DNA from 4 places in the Cobetia sp. UCD-24C genome. Region 3 is predicted to be linked to each of the others. Evidence: predicted binding sites of a transcription regulator. Region 3 holds the regulator's gene; each other region holds the start of a gene.
The links. Region 3 encodes FNR, which switches genes on or off when oxygen is low (the NO sensors DNR and NnrR bind a similar motif). Its sites were predicted from a motif close to TTGATNTANATCAA; they were not measured.
Positions count from the first base shown of each region.

Region 1 (5,757 bases), on a different contig from region 3:
CATGATGCCGCGTGCCGGCATCGTGCACCGTCTCGACAAGGACACCAGCGGCCTGATGGTGGTGGCCAAGTCATTGACCGCCCAGGCGGACCTGGTCGAGCAGCTGCAGGCCCGTACCGTGTCGCGCGAGTATGATGCCGTCGTCACGGGCGTGCTGACCTCCGGTGCCACCGTGGATGCGCCCATCGGGCGTCACCCCAAGGACCGCAAGCGTCAGGCCGTCACTCACAGTGGCAAGCCGGCGGTCACCCACTTCCGCGTGGTGGAGCGTTTCCGGGGTCACACCCATATCCGCTGCAAGCTGGAAACCGGGCGTACCCACCAGATTCGCGTGCACATGGCGCACCAGCGCTATCCGCTGGTCGGAGACCCGGTCTACGGCGGGCGTCTGAAGCTGCCGCCGGGGGCCAGTGACCCGCTCAAGGAGCTGCTGCGTCAGTTCCCGCGTCAGGCACTGCATGCCCGTCGTCTCGCCTTCATCCACCCGATCACGGGCAAGGAAGTCGAATTCCGCGCCGAGATGCCGGGCGACATGCTGGTGCTGATCGACTATCTCAAGGAAGACATCGCTCGCTGAGGCGGCAGGCTCGCGCGACACGCCGCACAAGGAGAGGTTATGCACGACGAGAGTCTACGCCCGACCCTGATACTGCCGGACTGGCCCGCGCCGAGCCCGGTGCAGGCCTTCGTGACCACGCGTGAGAGCGGCCCCAGCCAGGGGCCGTATGCCGGCTTCAATCCGGCGCTGCATGTGGGTGATGACCCGGCGATGGTGGCGCAGGTGCGCGAGCTGCTCGCCGCGGAGGTCGATGATGGCCGTCCGCTGGCGTGGCTGGATCAGGTGCACGGCACTCAGGTGGTGGATGCCTTCGATGTCTGCCACGCCGAAGACCGGCCGGATGCGCCGCCACGGGCGGATGCCTGCATCAGTACCGGCACCGGGCAGGCCTGTGTGGTGATGACGGCGGACTGCCTGCCGGTGCTGTTCTGTGATCGGCAGGGCACGCGCGTCGGTGTGGCACACGCGGGTTGGCGCGGGCTGGTCGAAGGCGTGCTGGAAGCCACCATCGAGCGTCTCGGTGATGACCCCGGCGAGCTGATGGCCTGGCTGGGCCCGGCGATCTCCAATGCGCAGTTCGAGGTCGGCCCCGAGGTGCGTGATGCCTTCATCGCGGACTTGCCTGAGGCCGATGACGCTTTCGAGGCCAGCCCCTACCGGCTCGGTCACTACATGGGTGATCTCTACAAGCTGGCACGCCTGCGTCTCGAGCGTGCCGGGGTCGGTCATGTCAGTGGCGGGCACTTCTGTACCGCCTCTGAATCACGATTCTATTCCCACCGGCGTGATGATGGCGTGACCGGACGCCTCGCCACGGTGATCTGGCTGCGCTGAGGCGCTGATCAGCGCATTGGCATGCAGTACCCACAAACGCCCCGCTGACCTGATGCCTCAGGTTGGCGGGGCGTTTCTGTGTGTGGCAAAGATGATGGCCGGCGGGGGCGGCGGGTCGTCGTCGTGGCGGCGGGAATCTGACCTGGATCAGGCAAATGCCACAACATGCTGCAGCGCGGCGAATCCTGCCTTGAAAGCCGTGCGCCAGCCCCCATCTTGAGAGTCAGATACGAAATGTTACAGGCGAAGCTCCTGAGAAAAGGAGTACCGCCATGACTCTCAGGAGAAGGCACCATGCGCATCGACAAACTCACCAGCAAGCTGCAGAACGCTCTGGCGGATGCCCAGTCGCTCGCCGTCGGGCGAGGCCACAATGAAATTCACCCGCAGCATCTGCTGCTGGCTCTGCTGGAAGACCGCGATGGCGGTCTCAAGGCACTGGTCAACAAGGCGGGCGGCGATGCCACCAGCCTGATGAGCGGCCTCAAGCGCCAGCTGGATGACCTGCCGACCGTGTCCCAGTTCGACGGCAATGTCGCGCCTTCGCAGGCCCTCGGCAAGCTTCTGAATCTGGCCGATCGCGAAGCGCAGAAGCGCGGCGATCAATTCATCGCCTCCGAGCTCGCGCTGCTGGCCGCGCTGGAGCTGGGTGGTGATCTGGGCAAGCTGTTCACCTCCTCGGGCATCAAGAAGCCCGCCCTGACGTCCGCCATCGATGTGCTGCGCGGTGGCGAAGCCGTGGGCGATGCCGATGCCGAGAACAATCGCGAAGCGCTCAACAAGTACACCCTGGATCTCACCGAGCGTGCGCGGGATGGCAAGCTCGACCCGGTGATCGGGCGCGATGAGGAAATTCGCCGCACGATCCAGGTGCTGCAGCGTCGCACCAAGAACAACCCGGTGCTGATCGGTGAGCCCGGCGTCGGCAAGACCGCCATCGTCGAAGGGCTGGCCAGCCGTATCGTCAATGGCGAGGTGCCGGAAGGCCTCAAGAACAAGCGCGTGCTGTCTCTCGACATGGGCTCGCTGCTGGCGGGGGCCAAGTTCCGCGGCGAATTCGAGGAGCGCCTCAAGTCGGTGCTGAAGGAGCTGGCGCAGGAAGAAGGCCAGGTCATCCTGTTCATCGACGAGCTGCACACCATGGTCGGCGCGGGCAAGGCTGAAGGCGCGATGGATGCCGGCAACATGCTCAAGCCGGCGCTGGCGCGTGGCGAGCTGCATTGTGTCGGTGCCACCACGCTTGACGAGTATCGTCAGTACATCGAGAAGGACGCCGCACTGGAGCGCCGCTTCCAGAAGGTGCAGGTCGATCAGCCCAGCGAGGAAGACACCATCGCCATCCTGCGTGGCCTGAAGGAGCGCTACGAGGTGCATCACGGGGTCGACATCACCGACAGCGCCATCATTGCCGCCGCGCGGCTGTCCTCGCGCTACATCACGGACCGTCAGCTGCCGGACAAGGCGATCGACCTGATCGATGAGGCCGCGTCACGCATCCGCATGGAGCTGGATTCCAAGCCGGAGGAGATGGACCGTCTCGACCGCCGCCTGATCCAGCTCAAGATGGAGCGTGAAGCGCTCAAGAAGGAAACCGACGAGGCGGCGCTCAAGCGCCTCGGCGCGCTTGAGGACCAGATCTCGGAGCTGGAGCGGGAATACGCCGACCTCGATGAGGTCTGGAAGGCCGAGAAGTCCAGCATCCAGGGCGCGGCCCAGTTCAAGGCCGAGCTGGAGCAGGCGCGTATCGATCTGGAGCAGGCACGCCGCGCCGGTGACCTCAGCCGCATGTCGGAATTGCAGTACGGCGTGATTCCGGGGCTCGAGAAGCAGATCAGCGAAGCAGGAGAAGGCGAGGCGGATACCTCCGCCCACGTGCTGCTGCGCTCCAATGTCACCGAGGAGGAGATTGCCGAGGTCGTCTCGCGCTGGACCGGCATTCCGGTCGCCAAGATGCTCGAAGGCGAGCGTGACAAGTTGCTGCGCATGGAAGAGGCGCTGCACGAGAAGGTGATCGGCCAGGACGAGGCGGTGATCGCGGTGTCCAATGCGGTGCGTCGCTCACGCGCTGGGCTGTCGGACCCGAACCGTCCCAACGGCTCCTTCCTGTTCCTCGGCCCGACCGGTGTCGGCAAGACGGAGCTCTGCAAGTCACTGGCCAACTTCCTGTTCGACACCGAAGAGGCGATGGTGCGCATCGACATGTCCGAGTTCATGGAGAAGCACTCCGTGGCCCGCTTGATCGGCGCGCCTCCCGGCTATGTCGGCTATGAAGAGGGCGGCTATCTGACCGAGGCCGTGCGTCGCAAGCCGTACTCCGTGCTGCTGCTCGACGAGGTCGAGAAGGCGCATCCGGATGTCTTCAATATCCTGCTGCAGGTGCTGGAAGATGGCCGCCTGACCGATGGTCAGGGGCGTACCGTCGACTTCCGCAACACCGTGATCGTGATGACCTCCAATCTGGGCTCGGAAATGATCCAGCGCATGAGCGGTCTCAATGGCGAGCTGGCGGAAGACGAGGGCAGTACGGAAAGCGCCGACGAGCGTGCCGAGCGCAAGGCGGCCTTCCAGTACGACGACATGAAGACGGCGGTGATGGAAGTCGTCGGCAATCACTTCCGTCCGGAGCTGATCAACCGCATCGATGAAGTGGTCGTGTTCCACGCGCTGGGGCAGGCGCAGATCGCCTCCATCGCGGGCATCCAGCTTGAGCGTCTCAAGGCGCGGCTGGCCGAGCGTGATCTCGGCTTCGAGATCACCGACCCGGCGATGGCCTTGCTGGCCAAGGCCGGCTTCGATCCGGTCTATGGCGCTCGCCCGCTCAAGCGCGCCATCCAGAGCCGCATCGAGAACCCGCTGGCCCAGGCCCTGCTGGGCGGTGACTTCGTGCCCGGTGACGTCATCCGTGTCGGCGAAGAGTGCGGGGAGCTGACCTTCACGCGCTGAATCGCGCCCATGAGCGACGCCCCGCCGTGACGGAAGCACGCCCTTCCGCTTGCGGTGGGGCGTTTTCGTGTCTGCCGCCCGGGCGCAAAAAGACAACCCGGCGTGAGGCAGGCTGAAATTCACGAGGCAGAAAATTGCGAATTTATCGCCATTGATGAGGTTTTACGCATGCTTATGGCCGGATTCGTTGTTATCGGTGTGGCATTTGGCGCAGGCGGCGCACACTGGCGTAAGGTTGAGTTGACAGCCCCTTGCGGCTGTTGGACTCTTGACCATTCCTGATTGCGGGCGCGGCCATTCGGGCGACCCTCGAAGCGCCGCGTGAAGGACAGACGCTGAGTCGCTGTCCGCCTGTCAAAGGATACGCCGGTCCGGGTACGCCAACCGTACCGACCGGCCATCAGCCCCGACCGCATCCAACCGATGCGACAAGAGTGCAGGCCCTAACCGGGCCGCAGACGCCAGGGTTTGGCATCAGGTGCCGCAATTTCTGCGGTAGCGACATTCAGGTCGCACTCGATCCGGCTTGCGCATTGCCGCCGGACGCACTCGAGACCTCCAGGGGAGAATAACCAAGTGGAATTGCTTTCCGGCGCTGACATGATCGCCCGCGCCCTGCATGATGAGGGCGTGGAATATATTTACGGCTATCCCGGTGGAGCGGCGCTGCATATCTATGACGCCCTGTTCCGCCAGGACAAGGTCCAGCACATTCTGGTCCGTCACGAGCAGGCCGCGACCCACGCCGCCGATGGTTACGCGCGCGCCTCCGGCAAGCCGGGTGTGGTGCTGGTCACCTCAGGCCCGGGCGCGACCAATGCCGTCACCGGTATCGCCACGGCCTACATGGACTCGATCCCCATGGTCGTGCTGTGTGGCCAGGTCGCCAGCCACCTGATCGGTGAAGACGCCTTCCAGGAAACCGACATCGTCGGTGTGACTCGCCCGATCGTGAAGCACAGCTTCTCGATCAAGCACCCGAGCGAGATTCCCGAGGTGATCAAGAAGGCCTTCTATCTGGCCTCCAGTGGTCGCCCGGGGCCGGTCGTCATCGATATCCCGAAGGACATGACCGCCCCGACCGAACGCTATGAGTACAGCTACCCCAAGAAGGTACGCATGCGCTCCTATAGCCCGGTCACCCGTGGCCACAGTGGCCAGATCAAGAAAGCCGTCGAGCTGATGCTCAAGGCACGTCGCCCGCTGTTCTTCACCGGCGGTGGTGTGGTGTCCGGGCGTGCCAGCGAAGCGCTGACTGACCTGGTGCGCCGCCTCAACTTCCCGATCACCACCTCGCTGATGGGCATCGGTGCCTACCCGCAGGGCGATCGGCAGTGTCTGGGTTGGCCCGGCATGCACGGCTCCTACGAGTCGAACAATGCCATGCACCACACCGATCTGATCATCTGCATCGGTGCGCG
Region 1 is NZ_LJTD01000011.1:100,609-106,365, forward strand. Features, by position in the region: gene rluD (23S rRNA pseudouridine(1911/1915/1917) synthase RluD) at 1-577, shown strand, start outside; gene pgeF (peptidoglycan editing factor PgeF) at 617-1,393, shown strand; gene clpB (ATP-dependent chaperone ClpB) at 1,688-4,336, shown strand; gene AOG28_RS14785 (acetolactate synthase 3 large subunit) at 4,913-5,757, shown strand, end outside.
Region 1: clpB (ATP-dependent chaperone ClpB) is a predicted target of FNR. The motif match lies at 1,531-1,544, and genes of this name have one in related genera.

Region 2 (5,757 bases), on a different contig from region 3:
ATCAGGCCCGCCGCCTCCAGCTCGCCATAGGCACGAATCACGCTGTTGAGGCCGAGCCCCGACTGCGCCGCCTGCCGCCTGAGCGAAGGCAGACGCTGCCCCGCGCTCAGTTTGCCCGTCGCCATCTGGGCCTTGAGCCGCTCGACCAGCTGCTGATAGCGCGGCAGCGTCGCGGCTGTGGCGCCTGAGCTGGCGATTGAGCTGGTGGTTGAGTTGCTGGCGGGGCCTGCAAGCGAAGGGCGGCTGGCGGACGAAGCGTGCTCGGCGGATGACATGCCTGTCTGTACCCCTTGAAATGGTGATTATCTGTATCTTGTGCCCCCTTGAGGGTTCGCGGCAAGCTGAAGGCTCATGTCGTGGTCCCGTCGGTGCACGTCCTGCACCTGCCCCCGGGCCGACCGCTTGTCATTTCTCTCGCTGGAGTCTGCGTGATGTGGATGCCACTTTGCTTCGTGTTTCTGTTCGCCAGCGGCTTCATCGCCGCGCGCTTCGGTACCCTGGACGCTGAACCCTTCACCTTGCTGCTGGTGCGCAGCCTGCTGGTGCTGCCGGTGCTGGGGTTGATTCTATGGCTGCGCCGCAAGCCGCGTCAGTGGGGGCGGCGCAATGACCGTCTGGCGCAGATGGGCATTGGCATGCTGTTGCATGGCGCCTACCTGGGCGGCGTGTTCGCGGCGGTCAAGGCGGGGCTGCCGGCGGGGCTGACGGCACTGCTGGTCAGCCTGCATCCACTAGTGACGGCGGCCTTGTCACTGCCGTTGTTCGGCGTGCGGCTGGGCGCCAAGCAGTGGGCGGGGCTTGGCTGTGGCGCCATTGGCGTCAGTCTGGTGCTGGGGGCAGGGCTTGCCAAGGATGGCGCGGGCACCCTGGAGTGGCCGCTGATCGGGCTCGTCTGGTGCCTGGTGGCGCTGATCGGCGTGTCCAGCTCGACGCTGTGGCAGAAGCGGGTCTCCGGGCGCATGGGGCTGGTCGAGGGGCTGATGTTCCAGTATCTCGGTGCGGGCGCGGTATTCGTCGTCGCCGCGACCAGTGTCGGCAGCTTTGCCTTTGACCCCACGCCGCGTCTGCTGCTGACCATGGCCTGGCTGGTGATCGCCATCTCGGTCGGTGCCATCTGGCTGCTGATGCTGATGCTGGAGCGGGGCGAGGCCCATCAGGTCGCGCGCACCTTCTTCCTGGTGCCGCCGTGCGCCGCGCTGATGGCATGGTGGCTGTTCGATGAACAGTGGACTTCGCTGATGGTGGCGGGTGCGGCACTGGTGGTGCTGGGACTGGTGCTGGACCGCCCGCGTCCGGGCAAGGTGAGCAAGGCGCCGGCGGAGGACGCCACGCCGCCTTCGCCTTCAACTTCAACTCCCTCAGCGCCCTCAGCCTCAACAGCTTCAGCAACTTCCAAGGTTTCGGCAACGAACAGCGGGCAGGCCGCCCCGCGCTGAGGCGTGCCGAGCGCACAACTCACAACGCACAACGCACAACGCACAACGCACCAAGTACAAAGCACAACGCCTCGCCGGCCCGAGATGGGCTGGCGGGGCGTTGTCGTTTCTGGCCAGTCAGAAGCGCTAGCCAGGAAGTGGCTGATCAGAAGCGATAGCTGATCCCGGCCATGGTCACGATGGGGTCGATCTCGACCTTGTCGTTGACGCTGCCCGCCACGGTGACATAGGAATCGATATCCAGATACCAGGCGGCGACGTTGGCCGCCCAGTGCTCGTTGATCACCAGATCGACGCCGATCTGTGCGGCCGCGCCCCAGCTGTCATCCATCTCGAGTTTGGTGCCATCGTCGAGGGTTTCGTCGGAGAAGTGGGTGTAATTGACGCCCGCGCCGATGTACGGCTGGATGCGCGATTCACGTCCGCCAAGCGGGTAGTACTGCAGTGTCAGGGTCGGCGGCAGGTGATCGACGGAACCGGCTTTCTGGCCATTGAGCGAGATGTCGTGGTCGAAATCCTGCGCCGCCAGCAGCTCGATACCGAAGGTGTCGGTGAAGCGATAGCCGAGAGTGAAGGCAAAGGCACTGTCATCATCGACATCCACGTCGGCACCGATGGCATCGATGCTACCGTTGTCACTCTTCGGCGAGACCTTGGCGACACCCGCACGCGTCCAGAACTGCCCGGCGCCGTAGTTGAGAGAGCTGAGAGAGCTGTGAGAGTTGGCATTCAGCGACTCGGCGGCCATGGCCGGTGTGGCGCCGAGAGTCGCGAGGCTGGTGAGGCCTGCCAGTGCCAGAATCTGCCACGGGCGTGCTGCAGAGCGCGGGCTACGCGAAGTCAGGTGCGCGGGGAGGGAGGCTGAGCGAGTGACGACGTCGGACATGATGGCTCCTGAAGGATGGCGGGAAACAATGCCCTCATTCTAGGTAGCCGAATTTCGAGAAATTTGATCTGGGGCAAGAGTTTACGGGCGTTCTTGCTCGGTCAGGGGCGTGGTTGATCCAGGTCAATTTCTGCGCCGCGCCGCTGAAGATAGGCCATGTGGCCGTTGGCTGCCCACAACGAAAACGCCGCAGACCCGAAGGTCTGCGGCGTTTGTGTGTGATGCCCATCTGGCGCCTGGACGGCTCGGCGTTGCCGAGCTCCATCGCTGACGCTTTAGTGAATGATGCGGCATCACACGGCTTGCCAGGTACTCGCTGGAGGCATGTTCACGCCTCGTGCAAGAACTTAGAAGCGGTAGGTGACACCGGCACCGACAGTGACCGGGTCCAGCTCGGTGTCGTTCACGTCCTGACCGGCAATCTTGGTATCGGCCTTGACGTCGGCGTAACGAGCGAAGCCGTTGACGGCCCAGGCTTCGGTGATCTTGAGGTCCACACCCAGCTCGGCAGCGGCGCCGTAGCTGTCGTCGATGTCCATGCTCTGGCCACCGGCAGACTCACCGGAGAAGTGGGTGTAGTTCAGGCCGACACCAGCGTACGGCTGGACGCGGGCTTCAGTACCGCCCAGCGGGTAGTACTGCAGCATCAGGTTGATCGGCATCTGATCGAAACCACCGGCGCTGTTTTCCCAGTCAGTGCTGAATTCTTCAGTGGACTGCAGGGCGATAGCCAGGTTGTCGTGGAACATGTAGCCCACGGAACCGGCGAAGCCAGACTCGTCCTTGGCGATCAGACCGTTGCCGTTGTTGCTCTTGCCGTCGACCTTGGCAACGCCACCGCGCAGGAAGATGTCACCCTTGCCATATGCCATGGCGGATTGTGCGCCCATTGCCATGGTGCCGGCGATAACAGTAGCGGTCAGGATCTTGATAGCTTTCATGTGTAGTTCTCCTTGAAGCTTGGCTTCGTGAGCTGCCTGTCAGCAGTGCCTCGCTACCCTACGGCTTGGGCCGTGTGCTCTGCGTGGCTGCGTCGATCAGGGGACGCTGCGAACTATAAAAAACAGCGTTCTGTTTGGCAAGCATTTTTTTAGAACGTTGTTTGAAAACTTATTAGGCGTCTTGTTAGCGGATGTTACCGATTATTTCAGGGAAGTTTAATGTCTCACGAGTGAGACTTGTGATGACGCATTCGAGCGACATCCCCATTCATCCTCGCGCAAGGTGACCAAGACCTTGGTCGCATGCCGTGCGCGAGGTTAGTACTCACTACGCCAAAGATCGTCGCCGGCCTCTGCAGGCTCAGCGACGCTTGCGTGCGGCGCGTGCTTCCAGCTCTTTCAGCCACTGACTGACCTCGGCGCTCTGCGCATCCGCATCGCGATAGACGGCAAGAAATTGTCGCCATTCATCGTGCTGCCAGCCCTTCAGGCGGCGCCACAGCACGTAGAGATCGCGCAGGCACTCGTGGCGGCGCAGCACGAAGCGGCGCGTCTTCTCGAGGTCGATGATGACGGCGTCCATCTGCCAGGTGCTGGCCGGCGACTCACTCGGCGGGCGACTGAGGAAGAGGTGCTTGGGGAACAGGCAGCCATGCATCAGGCCAGCCTGATGAATCTCGCGCACGAGGCGGGCGCTGGCGGTGATGACCTGAGAGCGCATGCCGGCATCGAGTTCCGCCCAGCGTTCATGCCAGTGGTCCAGATCATCGCGCCCGGCGAGATCGAAGGTGATCAGGATGGCGCGCCATTCCCGGCCTGCGCGCCGCTCGCCGTACCAGCCGGCGTCCACTGCCGGTATTCCCAGCGCGTGATAGTGGCGGATGGCACGCCATTCGCGAGAGAAGGTCGGTTCGCCCAGTGGGCGCGCCAGGCTGCGGCCCAGGTGGTTGGTCTGGCGCTTGAGATAGAGGCGATGGCTGTTGCCGTCCTCATCCTCGAGCGTCAGCAGCGAAACCGTCGAGACGCCGCCGCGTTCACGATTCGGCGCGTCGACGTCGTGGGCTGCCACTTGCCACAGGGCATCGAAGCTATTGAGGTCGTGCTGCTCCAGCAGGCGGGCGAGGCCGGCTTCGCAGTAATCGCCGTGGCCGCGCGGCGCCGTGGCGCTGGGGCTGGTGGTGGCGGTGTGACCAGCAGAGGGATGAATGGGGGAGCGATGCGTCATGTCAGGTAGGAATCACGGTCTCGGGTGATAGGCGGTAAGCGTTCACTGGCAGTCCTTGTCGGTGAGCGCTGCGATGACTGGCCATGATAGTTAGCCTGCTGGGGAAGTGACAGGCCTGCGGCACAAAACTCTCGTTCCCAGCGCGTCAATGGCGCGGGGGCGTGATGGCTTGCTGCGCGGCGGCTGGCGGCGCTTGGGTGCGCCAGTCGGTCGCAGCGTGGTGCAACGTCGCAGTGTGGTCGATGGTCGCAGCGCGCGCAGGGGTGCGCAGAGTCAGCGTTGAGATGGCGCCAGGCCAGCGATGCCCGTCGCTCCAGCATCCATGCGGCTTGCAGCGGAGTTGTCCAGTGACAACAGGCACTTGGCGGAGGTGGCGGGTGCGACATTCGCCCGGTGAGTGCGACAACCTGACATCTGGAGACTGGCGCGGGAGGGTAGACAATGTCGACCAAGGTCTCAGTACCTGTGTGCTTGCCGGCGAGAGTCGGCCTGATGCGTCCGCCCGACGTCGGTGGCAAGCGCATGCAGGGACGGCAGCCTGACCGTCCGCCTTATCGCAAAGGGGTTAAGACATGATCTCCGATACCGTCGTGGAGCTGTCGCGGTTCCAGTTCGGCATGACCGCGCTCTACCACTTCCTGTTCGTACCATTGACCATCGGCATGGCCTTCCTGCTGGCCATCATGGAATCCCTGTATGTCATGACCGGCAAGCAGGTCTACCAGGACATGACCAAATTCTGGGGCAAGCTGTTCGGTATCAACTTCGCCCTTGGCGTGGCCACTGGCCTGACGATGGAATTCCAGTTCGGCACCAACTGGGCCTACTACTCGCATTACGTCGGCGACATCTTCGGTGCGCCGCTGGCCATCGAGGGCCTGGTGGCCTTCTTCCTGGAATCCACCTTCGTCGGCCTGTTCTTCTTCGGCTGGGACCGCCTGACCAAGCGTCAGCACCTGATGGTGACCTGGCTTGTCGCCTTCGGCTCCAACTTCTCGGCGCTGTGGATCCTGATCGCCAACGGCTGGATGCAGAATCCGGTCGGTGCGGCCTTCAATTTCGAGACCATGCGCATGGAGCTGACCAGCTTCGCGGATGTCATCTTCAACCCGGTCGCCCAGGCCAAGTTCGTGCATACCGTGTCGGCAGGCTATGTGACCGGCGCCATGTTCGTGCTCGGCATCAGCGCCTTCTACCTGCTCAAGGGGCGTGATCTGGGCTTCGCCAAGCGTAGCTTCGCCATCGCCGCCGCTTTTGGCCTGTTCTCGG
Region 2 is NZ_LJTD01000009.1:106,184-111,940, reverse strand. Features, by position in the region: gene AOG28_RS13590 (aminotransferase-like domain-containing protein) at 1-275, opposite strand, end outside; gene AOG28_RS13585 (DMT family transporter) at 432-1,436, shown strand; gene AOG28_RS13580 (OmpW/AlkL family protein) at 1,582-2,322, opposite strand; gene AOG28_RS13575 (OmpW/AlkL family protein) at 2,670-3,263, opposite strand; gene AOG28_RS13570 (lipopolysaccharide kinase InaA family protein) at 3,625-4,488, opposite strand; gene AOG28_RS13565 (cytochrome ubiquinol oxidase subunit I) at 5,061-5,757, shown strand, end outside.
Region 2: AOG28_RS13580 (OmpW/AlkL family protein) is a predicted target of FNR. The motif match lies at 2,436-2,449, and genes of this name have one in related genera.

Region 3 (5,757 bases):
GGATGAGCGAGTGCTGTGGGACGGCAGCGGCTGGACCGACGGCCCCGGCCAGGGGCGCAACCCCAACGCGGCCCTGACCATCTATCGTCACTTCGACAATGCGGCGGTGATGAAGGGGCTGGTCGGTGGCGTGCCCAAGACGGGCTGGATCATCGATTACCCGATGCTGGAGCGCATCCACTATCTGCTGGTCGCCGGCTTCGATGTCTATGGCAATCTCGGCCATCAGCTGGTCACCCGTCTGTACATGGACTTCCTGCGCATGGAAGGTGAGAACAACCTGCTGGTGCTGTTGCCGGCGGGCGAGCGCCAGGCGGTGCATGACAGCTGGTATCGCGACGTCAACCCCGGGCTTGGCGAGCTGCTGTTCAAGAAGCCGCCGCAGTTCGATGCACCCAGTGGCATCGTCTGGACACCGCAGGAGCTGTCATCGCCGAACCAGGCTCGCCTTGGTCTGATGCGGCGCATGCAGGAGCGCCTCGCGCCGGAACTCGGTCATGAGCGCAGCCTGAGCAATGTCGAGGACGAGCACGTGCGACATGAGCTGCAGGCCCTCGCTGCGGTGCAGGGAGTCTCGGCCAGCCTGATGCCGGAGGTGACGATCGTCGCGCTGGAGGATGGCACTGATGACTCGCCGCGCCTTTACAGCGTGCTGCGCAATTCCGCCCACGCCAACATCACCAGCCTGTTCGATGAGGAGGAAAATCGCCGTCCTGAGGAAGACACTCTCGACGTCTTGCGGGGCGTGGCGGGCGATTACCCGAATGCCTTCTGGCGTCTGACGCCTGACACCCTGACGGGGCTGGCAGGGCGGGTGGCGGCACTCGAGACCGAAGAGGACTATCGCGCCCTGCAGGCCGATATCGGGGTGCGCCGGACTGATCCGCGCTTCTGGGAGTTCTCCGACAGCGTGCTGCGCACCAACTATGCTGATCGCCCTGTCGAAGCGGGCCTGCTGGACTATAACCGCCTCGAGAACCGCTGATCGCCAGCGAAGGCCGAGACAAGGCCTGTTGTCAGGACTGTCAGGACTGTCAGGACTGTCAGGGTTGTCAGGACTGTCAGGGTTGTCAGGACGACTGACGACTGGCCTGACAGAAAGAAGAAGCCCGCCACGCAAATTGCGTGGCGGGCTTCTGTCTTGTGTGGTGCCGACATGGCGCCATGTCGGCGGATCAGCGCAGTGTCGCTCAGCGTGATGTGCTGTCAGCAGGCGTCATCAGCGACCGCCCTGACACTCGCCTTCGGCCAGTTCGATCAGGCCATCCAGATGCAGGATATGCACCTCGCGGGCACGAATGTCGACCAGCCCCTGGGTCTGGAAGCGGGTCAGGATACGGCTGATGGTTTCGACGGCCAGTCCCAGATAGTTGCCGATATCGGCGCGTGCCATCGAGAGGCGGAAGCTGTACGGCGAATAGCCACGACGACGGAAGCGCTGTGACAGGTTGACCAGGAAGCTCGCCAGTCGCTCATCGGCTGTCTTGCGCGACAGCAGCATCATCATGCGGCGATCTTCGTGCAACTCCTTGCTCAGGCTCTTGAACAGCTGGGTTCTCAGCTCCGGCATCTGCTCCGAGAGCGCATTGAGGCGGTCGAAGGGAATCTCGCAGACGGTGGTGGTCTCCAGCGCCACGGCGGTGCCGGGATAGCAATTGCTGTCGATGGCATCGAGCCCGGCCAGCTCGCTGGGCAGGTAGAAGCCGGTCAGCTGCTCCATGCCGCTGTTTTCATTGGTGATCTGCTTGAGACTTCCGGAGCGCACCGTGAAGACGCAATCGAAGGCATCGCCCTGGGTGAAGAGCACTTCTCCTTTTCTGAGTGGCGCGCGACGGCGGATGATGGCGTCAAACTGGTCGATATCTTCCATGTTCAGTGCCAGTGGCAGGCACAGTGAACTCAGCGAACAGGTCTGGCAGCGGGCTTCATGGGCGCGCAAGCGGTGTGATGCCTGTGCATTGGCCGTCATGGTGACTCTCCTGAGGAATGTCACCGCTACCCCTGGGGCAGGGCAGCGGAGGGGTCTTTCAGGCGCAACGAATGGTGGGGCGGGGCCTTGTCGCCCGCCGCTACCCTGCTCAGCCGATGTGATTCGAGCGGCCAGAGTCTGAGCGCTCATCGGCTGGCGCAGTGCAATTTCGTGACGCCATAATATTAGATTTTATTAATTCATTATCCTGCCCAACCCATGGGCGTTGCAAGGTGTGTGAACTTTAGGCCTGGTTGGCCCCGCGTGACCATACCGCGACGACCTGCCTCAGCCCGCTGCGCCGAGCAGCAGGATCAGTGCGGCGGCCAGCGTCGCCAGTGCCAGTATGCCCCAGGCACGTGGCGCTGGTGTGTCAGGCTGACGTACGCCATTGATGCGATGTTCCTGCATGGGGCCATCGCCTTCGCGCTCGTCGCTGTCACCGCTTGTAGCGCGCGAAAGACTGCCCAGTGCCAGCATGGCGAACAGCACCAGGCTGCCCAGCGTGAGGGCCAGCACCCAGAGATTCCAGAACAGGGGGAGTCCAGTTGTCTCCAGCAGATTCATGTCGTGTCTCCTGAGCGGTGTCCTGTCATGGGTCGCGGCTGGCGATGTCGCTCGCGGGGGCGGCCTGCTGCAGGTAGGCGAGCAGCGCCGTGATTTCAGCAGTGCCACGCACGTCATTGGGGGCGGCGAGAATCTCGTCTTCCGCGTAGGGCGCGCCCAGGCCTTGCAGGGCTCGCATGCGGGCCGCGATGCCTTCGCCGCTCAACGCCCGCTCGAACAGCCACGGGTAGGCGGGCATCGCTGAGCCCGGCACCTGGCTGCGCGGGTCATTCAGGTGCAGGCGCTGCCAGGCATCGTCATGCTGCGCAGGCAGCTGGCTCAAATCCGTCCCCCAGCGCTCTACGCCCCACAGCGAAGGGCGGTCGTAGTAGCGCGCCCGAGCGATCGTCGCATCGCCGTGTCGCGCCGTGTCGCCCGGTAGATCGCGCACCATGCGTGTGTGGCACTGCTGACAACCCTCGCGTTGGTAGATGCGCTGGCCCTCCAGCGCCAGGGCGCTCAGCGGTTTGAGGTCTTCGGGTGCGCTGGCGAGGCTGGGGTGAGCCCCGAGCGGCACCAGCTGGGCGAGGGCGCCGAGGCTCATGGTGAGCAGACATAGTGCCGTCATCAGGCCGGCGTGACGTTCGAGCAGGACATGTCTCATGCGTAGTGCCCTCCCGAGGATGTGGCAGGGGGCGTGGTAGAGGGGGGCGCAGAGTGCCTGGCAGGTTCTGATGATGCCTTGCGTGAGCCGGAGCTCAGGCGCTGGCGCTCGTGAGCGGCTTGGCGTTCGCTCTTTTGATCAGCCAGGGTGCGCGTCACGTTGAGAAGCATCAGCAGCAAGCCGAGCGCCCAGCAGGCGAGCCCGCCCAGCGAGATCATCATCGGCATGCGGGCCGCTTCCAGCACCTCGCTCAAGGTGTATAGCGGCCTGCCGTCATCTGCCAGCACATGCCACATGCTGCCTTGAAGCAGCGTGGTCGCCCAGCTGGCGGCAATGCACAGCAGGGTACCGATGATGGCCAGCGGGGCGTGCATCTTGAGCAGCGCGAGGGAGCGCATCGGGGGCAGCAGGTGGTAGGCCATCACGATGGCGACTGTCGCGACCACCCCCAGGCTTGCTGCCGGCGACAGACTGTTGGCGGCACTGAAGGTCAGGGCATTGAGGGTCGGCAGTGACAGCAGGCTGTATTCAAGAACCGCGAGGGCGAAGCTGATCAGAGCTGCCGCCAGCAGGCAGTTAAGCGGGTCCCGGCGCAATGAGTGCCAATCCTCCTTGAGTGTCATCAGGCCATTGAGGCTGAGTGCCAGCCCCGGCGCCAGCAGCAGGATGCCCATCGCCATGCCCAGCGTCTGGCTCCAGGCCGGCAGGGCGCTCGCGAACAGCAGCGGAGCACCTCCCCATGTCACCAGCAGCACCAGCATCCAGAAGCTGGTGGTGGCCAGCCGATGCGAGTAGAGCGGCAGCCGCGAGCGGCTCGTCACCATGTGATGGAGCAAGGCAATGAGGCCGAATGCGAACATTCCGCCGGGGAGTGGCCCGGCCTGCCAGCGCTGAATCAGTACCTCGAGGCTGCCCGTGAAGAGCGGTATCGATTCCAGCAGGCCGATCGGCACGCTGAGCGAGATCAGCACATGCTGCATCAACACCAGCATCAGGCCGGCGATGAAGTACCAGCAGGCCACCGGCAGGCGGCGCAGCGTGCGCTGTTCCAGCACCGTGAAGAAGACCCACGCCACGGCCAGCCAGACGAGGGTCATCAGGAGATCGACGAGCCAGGGCGCTTCGGTCATGTACTGGCCCGAGGAGTAGCCTGCGACAATCGCCAGTGCGCCGAGCGCGACCACGGCCTGCCAGCCGAGGAAGGTGAAATGCATCAACTTGAGCGTGAAGGGGGGCAGTGCGATATCCGCTATCGCCGTCTCGGCGTCCGTGCGTGATTCGCGTTGCAGGACACTGTGCATGGCGATGGAGTAGCCGCCGGCGATCACTGCCGAACCGCCCAGACCGTAGAGCAGCAGGTGATGTTGCAAGGGCGCGAGGCGGCCGTAGCTCAGCCAGGCCACTTCCGGCCCCAGCGAGGGCCATAGCCAGATGAGGTTGAGCCACACCGCCAGACAGAGGCTGAGCAGGCCCCAGATGACGGCCATGCGAGCGAAATCATGGCTTGCGTGATGATGGTGGTTCACGCGGGGATGGCAGGCCGAAGCCTCAAGAGCTGTACGCATATCACGACCTCGTCGGCAGTGGGCGAAAGCGCAGTGCTGGTGGTGACGGTGCTGGAAGCGGCGCTGCGGGAGCGGCCAGGTCATCGACGCCCCTGTCAGGGCGGCAGGGCTGGCGCTGACCGATATCACGCGCGACCATGACCGACTGACAGGCCATCCCTCGCGCTGGAATGCAGCGTTTACCCCTCATCGGTTCCAGCGTTGTCTGGCGCGAGCCGTACGAGATCAACAGGAGAATTTCGCTTGCCCGCCGTCACTTCATCATCGGACGAAGATGCCAATGCGTCCAATACGGCTGAGGTTCCCAGCCCTTACGCCGAGGAAGGCTTTCGTGTCGCCAGCCTGGCCGAAGTCGCCTCGGAGCTTGCTGCCCGCCAGACCATGTCCCACGACGCGCTGGCCGCGCGAGAGCCGTGGCGAGGCTGGTTGGCGGAACTGGGCCCGCTTGAGATCCATGGGCGACCGGGGCGTGCCCTGCTGTTGCATGCGCATGGTGCCGGCGCCGGGCGTGAGACCGACTTCCATCAACAGTTCGGCGCTGCCTGCCTGATGCAAGACATGGCGTGGCTGGCATTCGATTTCGGCTATCTCGTCAGGATGCGCTGTGAAGGCCGTCGCCGACCGCCGCCCCGGCTGCCCGGGCTGATCGAGGAGATGGCGCGCTGGTGTCAGGCGCTGATGGCGTGTGTAGCGGCCGTCGACTCCTTGCGATCGCTGCCCTGGCTGGTCGGCGGCAAGTCGATGGGCAGTCGTGTGGCCTCCCATCTGCTGGTGGAGTTGACCCGGGCGACGCATGCGCGGTTGCCGGACGGGTGGTACGCGCTGGGCTATCCGTTTCATCCCACGGGCAAGCCCGACAAGTTGCGTATCGACCATCTGCCGGATATCCCGATGGCGGGGGTGATCTGTCAGGGCAGCCGCGATCCCTTCGGAGCTCGCGAGGAAGTGACGGCATATCCGTTGCCGGAAAGCCTGACATTGCTTTGGCTGAATGATGGCGAACATGATTTCAA
Region 3 is NZ_LJTD01000002.1:121,219-126,975, forward strand. Features, by position in the region: gene AOG28_RS02850 (fatty acid cis/trans isomerase) at 1-985, shown strand, start outside; gene fnr (fumarate/nitrate reduction transcriptional regulator Fnr) at 1,220-1,969, opposite strand; gene AOG28_RS02860 (hypothetical protein) at 2,258-2,536, opposite strand; gene AOG28_RS02865 (cbb3-type cytochrome c oxidase subunit II) at 2,562-3,179, opposite strand; gene AOG28_RS02870 (cbb3-type cytochrome c oxidase subunit I) at 3,176-4,666, opposite strand; gene AOG28_RS02875 (alpha/beta family hydrolase) at 4,988-5,757, shown strand, end outside.

Region 4 (5,757 bases), 240 kb from region 3:
CGGTGCCGCTGATGGCGCTGGCCATCGGGCCGCTGGAAGCCGCCGGCATCCTGCTGCCGCTGTTGCTGGTGATGGACTTCCTGAGCTCCCGCGCCTGGTGGGGCAAGCAGCTGTGGTCGGAGGTGCGCATCATCCTGCCCAGCGCCGCCATCGGCATCGCGGTGGGCGTGGTGCTGTTCGACGAGCTGGACGAGAACATGATTCGCGGCCTGCTGGGCGTCATCTCGCTGCTGTTCGCCGCCTATATGCTGTTCAAACCGACAGCCAGGAAACCGCTGCCCCGCTGGCTGGCCATTCCTGCCGGGGCCACCGCCGGTTTCACCAGCTTCTTCGCCCACGCCGGCGCCCCGCCCTATAACCTTTACATGATTCCGCGCCAGCACCCCAAGGAGACCTTCATCGCCACCACGGTGATCATCTTCGCTGGCATGAACCTGATGAAACTGGGCCCCTACGTGGCGCTGGGCGAGATCAACCTCACCAGTCTCTCCACCTCGCTGCTGCTGGTGCCGGTGGCCTGGGCGGGCGTCAGAAGCGGCCTGTGGCTGCAATCCCGCGTCAACGAGAAGCTGTTCTTCCGCCTGATCATCATCGCGATGGCGCTGGTGGGTGTGCAGCTGATCTACAAGGCCTGGGGCTGAGGGCCACAAGGCCCATCACGCCCTGACGGCCACTGCCGCCAGCCATTGAAACTCCCGCCACGGCCCTTGAGGCCGAGCGCTGGAAGCCCCCTTGAGAACGATCGAGACAACGCCATGACACACCATATCAGCTACTACCACGCCCATCTCTATTACACCGATGAGCAGAGCCTGGCCGCCGCTCGCGAACTGGCGGCCCAGGCCGAACAGCGCTTCACGCTGCGCGTCGGGCGCTTCCACCAGCAACCGGTCGGCCCGCACCCGCTGTGGAGCTGTCAGCTGTCCTTCCTGCCTGAAGAATTCGGGCGCATCATCCCGTGGCTGGCACTCAACCGCGGCTCGCTGGACATCTTCGTGCACGCCGGCACCGGCGATGACCTCTTCGATCACACCCAGGGCGTGATGTGGCTGGGCAACTCGCATACGCTGAATCTCGCTGCCTTCGCCAGCGAGTGAAGCCGCGGCAAGCATTGAAGCCAGGGCGATGGTTGACGCCCACCGCGGGTCTGACACGCTATCATCGCCTGACACCACTGACTCAAGGATGACCTCATGACACGACTGCGCCGCCTTTCCTCTCGTGCTGCCCTGCTGGGTGTGATGGCCTCAGGCCTGCTGCTGGCCGGCTGTGATGACAACGAGGTCGGGGATGTCTCGCTGGGCCTGTTCACCACCAAGGACATCAAGATCGAGAGCCTGATCGACCCCAAGGTGCCGGGCGTGACCTGCCACCTGAGCAACATCGAGGCGGACCTCGACTTCTCCGATCCCTCCGACATGAGCATCGCCTGCCGCCAGACCGGCCCGATCACGGCGGAGATGATCGCCGACATCGATACCTCCAAGAGTGGCGAGGAGGTCTATCGCAAGTCCAAGAGCGTGCTGCTCAAGAGCCTCAAGATTCGCCGCATTCTGGATCGCGACTCCCAGAGCCTGCTCTATATCGCCTACAGCACCAAGGAAACCAGCGGCAGCTTCAAGCATGCGCTGAGCAGCGTGCCGCTGTGGGGCAGCGACGCCTGGCAGGCACCGTCAGCGCAGTGAGTCGCCCGAGCGTCTGAATCAAGCACCGACTCATCAAGTGCTGACTCATCAAGCGAAAGCTTCACCATCATCCCTTGAAGTTGTGGGCTGTCGCTCCAAGGTCTTGTGCAACGGCTAGCCAGCCGGATTTTCATTCGCATGACGCAAAGGAGTGACACACGATGTCGAGCCCGGAGCACAAGCAGAAGATCTGGAAGCTGATCAAGGATGTGAAGGTCGGCATGTTGGTGACGCAAGGCGATGGCATGCCCCACGCCCGCCCGATGCATCTGGTGCAGGATGACTACGACGGCACCCTGTGGTTCTTCACCCGCGCCAGCGCCGAGAAGGTGTTTGAGGCCAAGAAGGACAGCGAGGTCTGCCTGAGCTTTTCCGATCAGGATGATGGCGTCTACGTGTCGCTGAGCGGTCATGCCAACCTGCACCGCGATCAGGGCCTGATCGACAAGTTCTGGAATCCGTTCGTGGCCGCCTGGTTCCCGGAAGGCAAGGATGACCCCGACGTCACCCTGCTGGAGATCTCGGTGCAATCCGGCGAGCACTGGAAGGCCAAGGAGAGCAAGGCCTACCAGCTCTACGAGGTGGCGCGCGCCAACCTCGACAAGGACCACACCCCGGACATGGGCGAGAACGAGAAATTCGGCACGGTGTAAGCAGAAGCCCGAGCTCGTCATGGAGAGCTCTTTGCAGTGCCGCGTGAGAGTCAACGCGCACGGCCATGCCAGACACGACAACGCCAGCCCGAGGGCTGGCGTTGTCGTGTCTGGCAGCCTGCCGTTTCCAGCAGGCCTGTCATCGGTGGTGAGGATTCAGGCCAACGAACGCCTCAGGCCTTCATGTCGAGCACGATGCGCCCCTCGATCTTGCCGTCGATCATGCGTCCGAAGATGTCGTTGATGTCCTCCAGCCTGCCTGTCTGCACGGTGGCGGCGACCTTGCCTTCCGCGGCGAAGTCCAGCGCCTCCTGCAGGTCCTGACGCGTGCCGACGATGGAGCCACGCACCGTGATGCCATTGAGCACGGTGGAGAAGATCGGCAGCGGGAAGTCGCCCGGCGGCAGGCCGTTGAGCACCAGGGTGCCGCCACGGCGCAGCATGTTCTGGGCCTGATCGAAGGCCTTGGGCGATACCGCCGTCACCAGCGCCCCATGTGCGCCGCCGATGTCGCGCTTGATGACGCTCGCCGGGTCTTCCTTCATGGCATTGACGGTCACGGTCGCGCCCAGACGGCGGGCCAGTTCCAGCTTGGCATCATCCACATCCACCGCCGCCACGTTCAGGCCCATGGCGCGTGCATACTGCACCGCCATGTGTCCCAGCCCGCCGATGCCCGAGATCACCACCCACTGTCCGGGGCGGGTGTCGGTCATCTTGAGGCCCTTGTAGACCGTGACCCCGGCGCACAGCACCGGCGCGATCTCCACGAAGCCCACGCTGTCCGGCAGGCGGCCGACGTAGCCGGCGTCCGCCAGCGTGAACTGGGCAAAGCCGCCATTCACCGAATAGCCGGTATTCTGCTGGCTCTCGCACAGCGTCTCCCAGCCGCCCAGGCAATGCTCGCAGTGGCCGCAGGCCGAGTAGAGCCAGGGCACCCCGACACGGTCGCCTTCCTTGATGTGGGTAACGCCCTCGCCCACCGCGGCGATGGTGCCGACGCCTTCATGGCCGGGAATGAACGGCGGATTGGGTTTCACCGGCCAGTCGCCTTGCGCGGCGTGCAGGTCGGTATGACAGACCCCGGAGGCGGCGACCTCGACCAGAATCTCGCCACGCCCCGGTCGCGGCACTGCGACCTCCTCGATCACCAGCGGTGCACCGAATTCACGTACCACGGCGGCTTTCATGCTGCTATCCATGATGGACTCCTCATCCATTGAAGACTGACGAACATTCAAGAAAGACGGACATTCAAGACAGACGAACCAGCAGAGTTGCGGCGGAGAGTTGCGGCGGAGAGTTGCGGCGGAGAGTGTGGGCTTGCGCCTGCATGCGCCAGCGCCCAGGCCAGCGTTTTTCCAGCGCCCGAGCCTGCGCTCAGACCAGTGCAAAGCTTGCCCCTCCATTGAAACCGGACGCAGCGCTCCCTGCCCTGCGCCAGATCAAGCAATCGGATCTGGCGCGGGCATCGATGTCATTTTCTCAAGCAAGAATCGCGGGAGGCGTGCAGCACCACCAGTCGCGGTGGCGCTGCCAGCCAGGCCTAGAAGAAGCCGAGCGGATTGATGTCGTAGCTGACCAGCAGGTTCTTGGTCTGCTGGTAGTGCTCCAGTGCCATCTTGTGGGTCTCGCGACCGACACCGGATTTCTTGTAGCCACCGAAGGCGGCATGGGCGGGATACTGGTGGTAGCAGTTGGTCCACACGCGGCCGGCCTGGATACCACGACCCATGCGGAAGGCGACGTTCATGTCGCGGCTCCAGACACCGGCGCCGAGACCGAATTCGGTGTCATTGGCGATGGCCAGCGCCTCGGCCTCGTCACGGAAGGTGGTGACGGCCACCACCGGCCCGAAGATCTCCTCCTGGAAGACACGCATCGAGTTGTTGCCCTTGAGCAGGGTCGGCTGGATGTAATAGCCGTTGGCCAGCTCGTTCTCCAGCTGCTCGCTGCTGCCGCCGGTGAGCACCTCGGCGCCTTCCTCGCGAGCGACATCCATGTAGGACATGATCTTGTCGAACTGCTCGCGGGAGGCCTGGGCGCCGACCTGTACGTCGGTGTCCAGCGGGTTGCCGCGCTTGATGGTCTTCACGCGCTCCATCACCCGGGCCATGAAGTCGTCGTAGATGCTTTCCTGGATCAGGGCGCGTGACGGGCAGGTGCACACCTCGCCCTGATTGAAGAACGCCAGCACCAGGCCTTCGGCGGCCTTGTCGATGAACTCGGGTTCGGCATTCATGATGTCGGCGAAGTAGATGTTGGGCGACTTGCCGCCCAGCTCCACCGTGGAGGGGATGATGCTGTCGGCGGCGCACTTGAGAATGTGCGAGCCCACGGGAGTGGAGCCGGTGAAGGCGATCTTGGCGATGCGCTTGCTGGTGGCCAGCGCCTGACCGGCCTCGGCCCCGTAGCCGTTGACGATATTGAGCACGCCCGCCGGCAGCAGGTCACCGACCAGCTCCGCGAGCACCAGAATCGAGGCCGGGGTCTGTTCCGCCGGCTTGAGCACCACGCAGTTGCCGGCCGCCAGCGCCGGGCCGAGCTTCCAGGCCGCCATCAGGATCGGGAAGTTCCACGGGATGATCTGACCGACCACGCCCAGCGGCTCATGGAAGTGATAGGAGACGGTATTGGCATCGATGTCCGCCGCGGTGCCTTCCTGAGAGCGCAGGCAACCGGCGAAGTAACGGAAGTGGTCCGCCGCCAGCGGAATATCGGCGTTGAGCGTCTCGCGCACCGCCTTGCCGTTGTCCCAGGTCTCGGCGACGGCCAGCATCTCGAGGTTCTGCTCGATGCGATCCGCGATCTTGAGCAGGATGTTGGAGCGCTCCTGCACCGAGGTCTTGCCCCAGGCAGCGGCTGCCTTGTGGGCGGCGTCCAGCGCGAGGTCGATATCCTCCGCACTCGAACGCGGGATACGGCAGAAGGCCTCGCCCGTCACCGGGCTGACATTGTCGAAGTACTCACCCTTCACCGGCTCGACGAAGCGACCGCCGATATAGTTGCCGTAGATATCCTTGAACGTGACCAGCGCATCGGCGCTGCCCGGGGAGGCGTAGATCATGGCGAACTCCTGTTGGCCGGATTCACGAGTGGCGCTCGTGATCGACGGCCTGTTGTTGTCGTTGCTGCGCAGTCGTTGTCGTTACTGAAAAGTCGTTGTCGTTGCTGAAAAGTCGTTGTCGTGTCAGCGAAACGCCTGTGTTGGCCCTTCTGCAGTGGCGCCGTTGGCGCTGACCCGCTGCCCGATCCATCAAGCGGTACTTGATCAGGCGACTCTCACAGTCTTGACCACCGACGCCAATCGCGACATGCCCCCATGGGCGGAGACCGTCTCATCCCTTGGGAGGAGAAAAGGAAGGAGAAACGAACGCCGCCATACCGCGAAGGCCGCAAGGCACGACACCACGCCATGA
Region 4 is NZ_LJTD01000002.1:360,079-365,835, reverse strand. Features, by position in the region: gene AOG28_RS03820 (sulfite exporter TauE/SafE family protein) at 1-641, shown strand, start outside; gene AOG28_RS03815 (DOPA 4,5-dioxygenase family protein) at 756-1,097, shown strand; gene AOG28_RS03810 (CreA family protein) at 1,194-1,685, shown strand; gene AOG28_RS03805 (pyridoxamine 5'-phosphate oxidase family protein) at 1,847-2,338, shown strand; gene adhP (alcohol dehydrogenase AdhP) at 2,512-3,540, opposite strand; gene exaC (acetaldehyde dehydrogenase ExaC) at 3,885-5,405, opposite strand.
Region 4: adhP (alcohol dehydrogenase AdhP) is a predicted target of FNR. The motif match lies at 3,774-3,787, and genes of this name have one in related genera.